DNA from 3 places in the Sphaerimonospora mesophila genome. Region 3 is predicted to be linked to each of the others. Evidence: predicted binding sites of a transcription regulator. Region 3 holds the regulator's gene; each other region holds the start of a gene.
The links. Region 3 encodes LexA, which represses DNA repair genes until DNA is damaged. Its sites were predicted from a motif close to TCGAACANNTGTTCGA; they were not measured.
Positions count from the first base shown of each region.

Region 1: a site for LexA is predicted at 1,448-1,463, ahead of AP234_RS06075 (Rv2578c family radical SAM protein). Genes of this name have one in related genera too.
Region 2: a site for LexA is predicted at 2,015-2,030, ahead of AP234_RS00485 (DUF6504 family protein). Genes of this name have one in related genera too.

Region 1 is NZ_BCBX01000031.1:360,405-363,655, forward strand. Features, by position in the region: gene AP234_RS06065 (penicillin-binding transpeptidase domain-containing protein) at 1-889, shown strand, start outside; gene AP234_RS06070 (DUF3040 domain-containing protein) at 1,050-1,337, opposite strand; gene AP234_RS06075 (Rv2578c family radical SAM protein) at 1,472-2,599, shown strand; gene AP234_RS06080 (glycosyltransferase family 4 protein) at 2,741-3,251, shown strand, end outside.
Region 2 is NZ_BCBX01000030.1:75,249-78,499, forward strand. Features, by position in the region: gene AP234_RS00480 (DNA polymerase III subunit alpha) at 1-1,632, opposite strand, end outside; gene AP234_RS00485 (DUF6504 family protein) at 1,673-1,939, opposite strand; partial or broken gene AP234_RS39345 (RloB domain-containing protein) at 2,222-2,677, shown strand; gene AP234_RS00490 (KamA family radical SAM protein) at 2,613-3,251, opposite strand, start outside.
Region 3 is NZ_BCBX01000039.1:197,352-200,602, reverse strand. Features, by position in the region: gene AP234_RS21230 (aminotransferase class I/II-fold pyridoxal phosphate-dependent enzyme) at 1-1,092, opposite strand, end outside; gene lexA (transcriptional repressor LexA) at 1,205-1,918, opposite strand; gene nrdR (transcriptional regulator NrdR) at 2,706-3,167, shown strand.

The sequences.
Region 1 (3,251 bases), on a different contig from region 3:
GCGCACCAGCCTCGACCCCCGCGTGCAGCGGGCGGCGGCCGATGCCGTACGCGACCTGGAGAAGCCCGCCTCCCTGGTGGCCGTCCGGCCCTCGACCGGTGAGATCCTCGCCGTCGTCAACAACAAGGGCGGCTTCAACCGGGCGCTGGACGGCCGCTATCCGCCGGGGTCGACGTTCAAGGCCGTCACGGCGGCGGGGCTGCTGGCCGCCGGCCTCACCCCGTCGTCGACGGTGAGCTGCCCCCGTGAGGCGAACGTCGGCGGCCTGAAGATCCGCAATTCCGACCACGAGGCGTTCGGGTCGCTGTCGTTCCTCGACTCCTACGCCCACTCGTGCAACACGACGTTCGCGCCGCTGGCCGCCGCCAAGCTCGGCGCGCAGAAGCTGTACGACCTGGCGGGCGACTTCGGGTTCAACCAGCCGCTGGACATCGGCGTGCCGGCGACGAAGGGCAGCATGCCCAAGGCCACCAGCGACGCCGAGCTCGCGGCCGAGTCCTTCGGCCAGGGCAGGATCACCGCGAGCCCGCTGGTGATGGCGGGGGTGGCCGCGGCGATCGCCGACGGGTCGTGGCGTCCGCCCACGCTGGTGCCGTCCCTCAAGCAGAAGTCCTCGCCCAAGCCGCTGCCCGGCGGGGTCGCCGAGCAGCTCCGTTCGATGATGAAGGCGGTCGTGACCAAGGGCACCGCGCGCGGCGCCAGGCTGCCGTCCGGGACCGCCGGCAAGACCGGCACCGCCGAGTTCGGCACCGGTCCCAAGCTCGACTCGCACGCCTGGTTCGCCGGCTACCGGGGCGATCTCGCCTTCGCCGTCGTGGTCGAGGGCGGTGGTGGAGGCGGCGCGGTCGCCGCTCCCGTCGCGGCCGCCTTCCTCAGGGCCCTCGGATAGACCGGTACGTTCTCCGGGGCCGTCGTCCACGAGAGGGGCGTGGCCGAGGTCACCGCCCGCCGTGTCCGTGATCTCGGCGACGCCCCGCGATCATCACCGACGAGAACTCGTCCCCCTCGACGACGAACGCCGGCGGAAACCGGTCGCCGCGGTCGGCGGGTCATCCCGCGAGGGCGGCCGCGTTGTGCTGGAGCGCCATGATCAGCAGGGCCGTGATCAGCACCACGATCAGCACCCAGCTCAACGTGATGATCACGGTGGATCGGCGGGGCCAGTGGCTCCCGGCCCCGTCGGCGGACGGATCGGCCGACCGTCGCCGGGCGCCGTGCTCCCTCCGTTCCACCCGCTGGTTGAAGGACTCGATCCTGGCAGCCAACTTGGGGTCTTCGTCGGTGAGGTGCCGCTCGATCATCGCAAGCATTCGCTCTTCGTCCTGCGACCAGGCCATGGCGCAACTCTCCAGAACGCGAGGTGTGTGCCGACTTTCTGCCCATCGATCAAGATCGTTAGCCGTTTCCAGGGCCGCTATTTGCCTCGCGTTGAAACTTGCGATCGGGCTCGAAATCTTGTTCTAATGGAGTCGTGCGCTGGGACAACCTACGCCTTGACGATCAAGGATCTGACGAGCGACGCGGCGACGGTCTGGAACGTTCCGATCAGCGGGACGGCGAGGCCGTGCCGCTGATCGCGCGCGGCGCGGTCGCCAGGACGTTCGACACCCCGGGGTTCCAGGGCGTCACGTTCTATGAGATCCACGCGCGCTCGATCATCAATCGCGTCCCCGGCGCGAGCCGCGTTCCGTTCGAGTGGACGATCAATCCCTATCGCGGCTGCAGCCATGCCTGCGTCTACTGTTTTGCCCGGAAAACGCATGAATATCTGGATCTGGACGCGGGGCTGGACTTCGACTCCAGGATCGTCGTGAAGGTGAACGCGGCCGAGCTCGTCCGCAAGGAACTGGCCGCACCCAGGTGGGCCGGACAGCACATCGCCATGGGCACGAACGTCGACTGCTACCAGCGGGCGGAGGGCCGCTACCGCCTGATGCGCGGCATCCTCGCCGCGCTGCGGGACGCGGCCAACCCCTTCTCCATCCTGACCAAGGGCTCGCTGATCCTGCGCGACCTCGACCTGCTCACCCAGGCCGCCGAGGTGACCGACGTCGGCACCGCCGTCTCGGTCGGCTTCGTCGACGAGGCCCTGTGGCGGCAGGTCGAACCGGGCACGCCGCATCCGCGCAAGCGGCTGGAGGTCTGCGCCACGCTCAACGACCACGGCGTCCGGTGCGGCGTGCTGATGGCCCCGATCCTCCCCTACCTCGCCGACTCCCCCGCCATGTTGTCCGACACCGTCCGGCGGATCGCGGAGGCCGGCGCCACACACGTCACCCCGATCGTGCTGCACCTGCGCCCCGGCGCCCGCGAATGGTTCCTGGCCTGGCTGTCGCGCGAGCACCCCCGGCTCGTCCCCCGTTACCTGGAGCTGTACGGCAGGGGCGCGTACGCTCCCAGGGCCTACCAGGAGCGGATCAGCCGGCAGGTGGCCGAGCTCGCCGAGCGCCACGGGATCGGCCGCGCCACCCCGCGCGATGCCCGGCGCATCACCCCCCGCCACCACTCCCCCGGCGCCCAGGCCCACCGCGATCAGACCCACGGCGACCGGCCCTCGCCACCGCACCGCCCCGGTCCCGAGCAGCTGACGCTCCTGTGACACGGCGCGGCGAGGCCCCGCCCGGGCGACCCGCCGCGATCGCCGCCCGAGGCGATGTGATCTGAATCACGCAAACCTCGGGAGCTGTCGGATGCGTCCCAGGGAAGAGGGGATCTTCAGCCGACATGAACGGGGCATGTCTTGTCTTTACTACGCCGCTTCTCCGTGCGCCGCGCCGCCGCCCGGGCGCTGGTGAAGGCGATCGAGGCACGTGACCGGCGGCGTTCCCGCTCCGCGCCGCCGCCGGACGACCACGAGGTGCGCATTCTGCTGCTGCACGCCAACGGCATGGGCGGAACCATCCGCACGGTCTTCAACCTCGCCGGGCACCTGGCCCGCGACCATGATGTCGAGATCGTCAGCGTGGTCCGGACTCGCGAGGAGCCGTTCTTCCAGGTGCCCCCCGGTGTCCGCATCCGCTACCTGGACGACCGGGTGTCCCGGCGCCGGGGCCTGCTGTCCCGCCTCCCGAGCAGGCTGGTCCCCGGGGACGAGGCGGCCTATCACTCGTTCACCCTGGGGACCGACCTCAAGCTGGTCCGCTACATCCGGTCACGGCGCAGGGGCGTGCTCATCGGCACCCGGCCCGGCCTCAACCTGATCGCCGCCAGGTTCGCCCCGCCGGAGATCATCGCCATCGGGCAGGAACACG
Region 2 (3,251 bases), on a different contig from region 3:
CGAGGAGTTGCCGATCAGCACACCGCACGGGTGCAGCGCGATGTGCCTGGGCAGCCCGTCGAGCCGCTCGGCCAGCCGGAACACGGTCTGCAGCGACCGGTCGTTCAGCCCGCTGTCGCGCAGCTCGGGCAGATCGGACAGCGCGGCGCGGATCTGCCTGGCCCGGACGTGCGGGAACGCCTTGGCGATGACGTCGATCTCGTGCGGGGGCAGGCCCATTGCGGCCCCGACGTCCCGGATGGCGCTGCGGGCCCGATAGGTCTCCATCATCGAGACGCAGGCCACGCCGGCCTCGCCGTACCGGCCGAGGATCGCGCGATAGCAGTCGAGACGGCGTGCGGACTCCACGTCGATGTCGATGTCGGGCAGGCCGCGGCGTCCCTCGGACAGGAAACGCTCCATCAGCAGGCCGTGTTCGAGCGGGTTCACGTCGCCGATGCCGATCAGATAGTTGACCAGGCTGCCCGCCCCCGAGCCGCGGATGGCGCAGCGGACGCCCATCGAACGGATCAGTTCCGTGATGTCGGCGACAGTGATGAAATATCCGGACAGCCGCTTCTTCTCGATGATCGCCAACTCGGCGGCGAGCCGGTGCCGCGCGTCCGCCGTACGGTCCAGACCCCGGCGGTTCAGGCCGTCCTCGCAGCGGCTGCGCAGCAGCGGCACCGGGTCCTCGCCGATCTCGGGCAGGTGGAGCCGGGGGTCCTCGGCGTCGAGGAGCGGGACGATCTCGACGGGGTCGAGCGCGCACCGCTCGGCGACCCGCCGCGTCTGCGCCAGCAGCCGCTCGGCCAGGTCGAGGTCGCCGCCGCAGATCCGGACGGCCACCCGTGCCATCTCGCGGCCGTCCTTGAGGTAGGCGTGCGCGGTGGGATGCTCGACGTGCCTCGGGTGGAGCGGCACGAGCCGGCGTGCCGCGTCGAGCACGTCGCCGACCTGATGGTCGGCCGCGTGCAGGTGGCGGACCTCGTTGGTCAGCACGGCGGGCACGCCCATCGAGCGGGCCAGGCCGAGCATGCGGGTCGCGGTGTTCGCGTCGCGGTAGCCGTACAGATCGGTCACCTCGACCACGACGTCGGGCACGGCCGAGCGCCAGGCGTCCAGCAGCGCGCGTGCCCGGTCGTCGCGGCGTTCCGCCACCGCACGGCCGACGTCGGAACGGGGGCCGAGCAGCACCGTGAGCCGCGGCCCGCCGCCCGTGCTCACGGCGTGCTCCGCCACCAGCTCCGGCGTGACGTACGGCTCGCCGCGCTCCCCCACCTGATGGGCGGCCGTGACCAGACGGCACAGCGCCGCCCAGCCATCGGAGCGGGCCAGCACGACGACCCGGGGCGGCTCGCCGTGCCCGGCCGATCCGGCGCGTTTCCCCCGCTCCGCGCCGTGCACCCCGCTGTCCACGCCGTGTACGGCATGGCCGTCGCAGAGGACGAGGTCGACACCGACGATCGGGGCGATGCCCCTGTCGTGACACGCCTGGACGTGCTTGATCGCGCCGTAGAGGCCGTCGCGGTCGGTCAGCGCGAGCATGTCCATGCCATGCTCGGCCGCCCGCCCCGCGAGGGCGTCCGGAAACGCGGTGCCGTACCTGAGAGAGTAGGCAGAGGCCGTGTGCAGGTGGATGAAGGGGGCCATCAGGGCCCTCCCACCTCGTCTCGAGACCGGAACGTTCTCATCAGTCCCATGCCCTCAACAGGAGCCAATCACCGCCGGCGGTGTCGAAACGCAGCTCATAGGTCCCGCTCTCCCGGCCGGTGGCGGCCACCACCCGCCAGAACCGCCGCTCGCCGGGGTCGCTGTCGGAGGTCTTCCACCACTCGCGGGCGACCACCCAGTGGTCCTGCACCTCGCGGATGGCGTAGAGCCGATCACGCCAGACGAACTGGACGGGCTGCCCGTCCCTGATCCACACCTCGATCGGATCGCCGTAAAGCCTGCTCAAGACCCTTCTCCCTGTGGCTCCGGGCCACCCGGGGGAAGGCGGGCGGATCGATCGGCGAACTCACTCGCCGCTACCTCGAACATACGTTCCCAGCAGCGCGAACGCAAGTCGTCACACCTCGAGGCCGGATCGGCGCCTCGGCAGGTTCCCGACACTCTCAGGGCGAGTTACGGAAAGTTCCTTCGCAGACGGGGGCGTGATTGAATTAGAGGCTGGTCGCGCCGGATTGGTCGATGTCGATGAGCACACGACCCTGGACACGGCACTCACAACAGCCGTCGTAACAAGGTGAACGTCATCGTCTCGTTACCCTGTTTCGAGCTATGGGTGCTCTACCACTTCCAGGACTACGCGTCGGCGACGAATCGAGCCGAGGTCCAGCGTAAGATCACCGGCCACCTTCCTCGGTATGACAAGCATCTGCCGGGGATTTTCCGTACGGAGAGCACAAGGTGGCGGGGAAACGTGCGCGACGGGCGGATCCGGATCATGATCGGCCGGACCGCAAGGGGCGTAATCCGTCCGCCAACGCCTGGCTCGTCGTCGAGGCGATCGGCGCGGCCGGACGTGGCAGAGGAGCCTGAAGCCGGTCGTCGTACGGCGGCGCCGGGCCCGGCCGGTCGTTTCTCCGGCCGGGCCCGGCCGTCCGCCGTGAGATCGGGCCGACCGCTCGTCAGGCCGGATCCTCCACGGACCGCAGATGCTCGAAGGGGAACCGGTCGGCGAAGGCGGGCCTGAGGTCGTCCAGCCAGATCGCCTCGGGGTCGTACTTGGCATAGAAGGGCCGGTTGACCAGGTCGGAGTCCCGGCACTGGATGAAGTGCAGCGCGAAGGCCTTCTCGCCGAACAGCTCCACGACGCCGTCGACGCAGACCTTGCCCGGGGTGGCCGACATGGAGGGGCCGCGTACGGTCCGGGCCAGGCCGGAGACGTTCCGGTAGGCGTCCCGGAAGATCTCGTAGGCGCGGGCGAGCGGCACCGCGAAGTAGTCCTGCGGGCCGGTGTCACGCTCGACGAACATGTAGTAGGGGACCATCCCCATGCGGGTCTGCTGCCGCCACATGCTCTCCCACAGCACCGGATCGTCGTTGATCGAGCGGATCAGCGGAGCCTGGGTGCGGATGATCGCGCCGGTGTCGTGAATCCGGCGCACCGCCTCGGCCACAACCGGGGACTCCAGCTCCCGGGGGTGGGTGAAGTGCGCCATGAAGGCGAGGTTCTTGCCCGACCGCACCACCTTCTCGAACAGGCGCAGCATCTCGTCGGCGTCGGGGTCGGTGACGAACTTGTACGGCCAGTAGGCCAGGGACTT
Region 3 (3,251 bases):
GCCGAGCGCGGAGGAGATCCTGGCCAGGATCTCCTCCAGGATCTCCTCCGACGTCGCGAAGTTGAGACGGACGAAGGCGCCGCCGCCGCCGTAGAGGGGGCCCGGGCCGAGCTTGACCCGGGCCTCCCGCTCAAGGAAACCGGCGGTGTCCGCCGCCACCGGCGGCCCGTAAGCGGACAGGTCCAGCCACGCGAGGTAGGTCCCCTCCGGCATCCGGTAGCCGACCTCGGCGGGAAGCCGTTTTGCGATCAACCGGCGATTGCGGTCGAGGATCAGCAGGATCTCCTCCAGCCAGGGGTCGCCGTGCCGCCAGGCGGCGACCGACGCCTCGACGTCCAGCACGCCCGGCGCGCCGTAGATGTGCGGAGGCTGGCCGTCCAGGGCCGCCCGTACGGCTCGCGCCCCGATATGCGCGACCGCGCAGCGTATCCCCCCCATGTTGAAGGCCTTCGACGCCGACGCGAGCGTGACCGTGCGATCGGGCAGGATCGTGGCGAAGGGGATGTGGCGCCCGGGGGAGTAGACGAGATCGGCGTGGATCTCGTCCGAGATCACGAGTGCGTCGTGGCGCTCCGCGTACTCGGCCAGCGCGTCCAGTTCCGAGCGGGTGAAGACGCGCCCCGCGGGATTCTGCGGATTGATCAGGAGCAGTACGGGCGCGGGCTCGGCCGGCACCTCGAACCGCCCGTCCGGCCCGATCGGGATCGGCAGCATCCGCCTGTCCATGTCCCGGAGCGTGTCGAGGAACGAGTTGTAGGCCGGCGTGTGCAGCGCGATCGGGTCGCCGGGCCGGGTCGTCAACTGCAGCAGCACCTGCAGTGCCTGATTGAGGTCCGTGTACGTCCGCACCTGACCGGGATCGGGGTGCCAGTCGTACCGGTTCGCCATGCGTTCGGCGAACGCCTCCGCCAGCGGACCGCAGCCGGGCTGCTCCAGCCAGGTGGGGTAGCCGAGGTCGGCGGCGGCGCGGCGCGCGATGGTCTCCCTGATCACGGGGGCGATCGGAAAGTCCATGTCGGCGACCCAGGAGGGGATCACATCCGGGGGGACGGCCGCCCACTTGATCCCGTCACGGGCTCGGCAGGCGGTCAACGTGAGCGAATTCAGTTCATTCCGAACATCACTCTCATAAGTCACCGAACCACCTTAATCTGTGGCTCCGCGGTACAGCCGACCGCGGAGCCGCCAGACTTGAATGTGCGTGTCAGAGCTTGCGCAGGACCGCGGTGACCTTGCCGAGGACGGTCGCCTCGTCGCCGGGGATCGGCTCGTAGTTGGGGTTGTGCGGCATCAGCCACACATGCCCGTCCTTGCGCTTGAACGTCTTGACCGTGGCCTCACCGTCGATCATCGCGGCCACGATGTCGCCGTTGTCCGCGACCGGCTGCTGCCGTACGACGACCCAGTCGCCGTCGGCGATCGCCGCCTCGATCATCGAGTCACCCGAGACCTGGAGCAGGAACAGCGTGCCCTCGCCGACGAGCTGCTTGGGCAGCGCGAACACGTCTTCGATGCTCTGTTCGGCCAGGATCGGTCCACCCGCGGCGATCCGGCCGACGAGCGGCACGAAGGCGGCGGTGGGACGGCTGTAGCCGCCCTCCTCCTGCTGAGCGTCCGGGTCGACCCACAGGACCGGCTCGCCGGGCAGCCGGACCTCCAGGGCCCTGGGGCGGTGCGGGTCACGGCGCAGGTACCCCTTACGCTGAAGCGCCGTGAGCTGGTGTGACACGCTGGAGGTGCTGGTGAGGTGGACCGCTTCTCCGATCTCCCGCATCGACGGCGGATAGCCGCGCTGTTGGACCGAATCCCGGATCACCTCAAGGATCTTGCGCTGCCTCGGGGTGAGGCCAAGCGCGTCACGCCTGCGAACCGCGAGGTCGCCGGCGTCATCCGCCTTGGCGCTTCGGTCACTCACGATGCCACCTCTCAATCCCTGTTTCCTGTATCACTTGTCTTGGACGCCAGGCCACCGGCGCCGCGTCGCTTCGTGTCGTTACGTGTCGCTCCGTGTTCCCCGCGTCGCGCAGGGTTTCCGCACTCCTCAGGGTGACCGTACCGCGATTCAAGATCATCTTCAAACAATTGTTCGATTTTCCGTTAAATCGCAGATCCTGGCGTTCCATCACATCGTACGGGAGTTCGATCGACATCGTGTTCGACTTTCCAGATTTTTCTCCTTATGGGGATTCGGTGGAGTGTGCACGTGATGTCGCCGATCGAGAAAAGGGCGCCGTGATTTCCGGCATGAACCCAGAGCCTTCACGCTCTGGAACACCGGACCGTACATATCGCCGGCCGCATCCTGGTCCGTGCTCCCGCCTGTGCCTCCGTCCGTGCCCCCGCCCGGGTCCCCGTTCAGGCCGCCGCCTGTGTCGCTGCCTGTGTCGCGGCTCGTGTCGCGGCTCGTGTCGTGGTTCGTGTCGCGCGGACCGCGGCATCTGTCGGGGTTCGGTGGTGAGGTCCGATGAGGGTCCCGTCGAGCGCCCTGCCGGGAGGCCGGTCGCGACACGCCGGGTGAACAGGGAACTTCTCTCCCGCTGCGGCTCCCAACTTGCGTTCAAGGTCGGGCGCTCCTACGGTTGGACCACAACATCTAGTAGTCACATCGGTGTAAGTTCCCTAGACCTTGTGGTCAAACCCATGGTTTCAGACCTGTGGTTTTCGTGCTTCGCCGTGTCAAGAGACGCGTTGAGGGAGGCGATGGCGTGTACTGCCCGTTCTGTCGTCATCCGGACACGCGGGTCATCGACAGCCGGTCGACCGAGGACGGAGCGGCCATCCGACGGAGGCGCTCCTGCCCCCAATGCGGGCGCAGGTTCACCACTCAGGAGACCGTGCTGTTGATGGTGAGCAAGCGTAGCGGGGTCACCGAACCGTTCTCACGCGACAAGGTGATCGCGGGGGTACGGCGGGCCTGCCAGGGGCGGCCGGTCGGCGAGGATTCCCTCGCCAAGCTCGGGCAGCGGGTGGAGGAGACGATCCGGGCCACGGGAGCGGCCGAGATCCCCTCGCACGAGGTGGGACTGGCCATCCTGGGCCCGCTGCGGGACCTCGACGAGGTCGCCTACCTGCGCTTCGCCTCCGTCTATCGGGGATTCGAGACGCTCGCCGACTTCGAGACGGAGATCGAGCAGCTCAGGGCGGCGCGAACCGGCGCCGAAGGGTGACGGGGGCCGAACCGGTCCCCGCTCTGCGGCGCGACGATGTGGTTATGCAGCGTGGTCGAGTAGTCCGAACAGGTCAGGCACGTG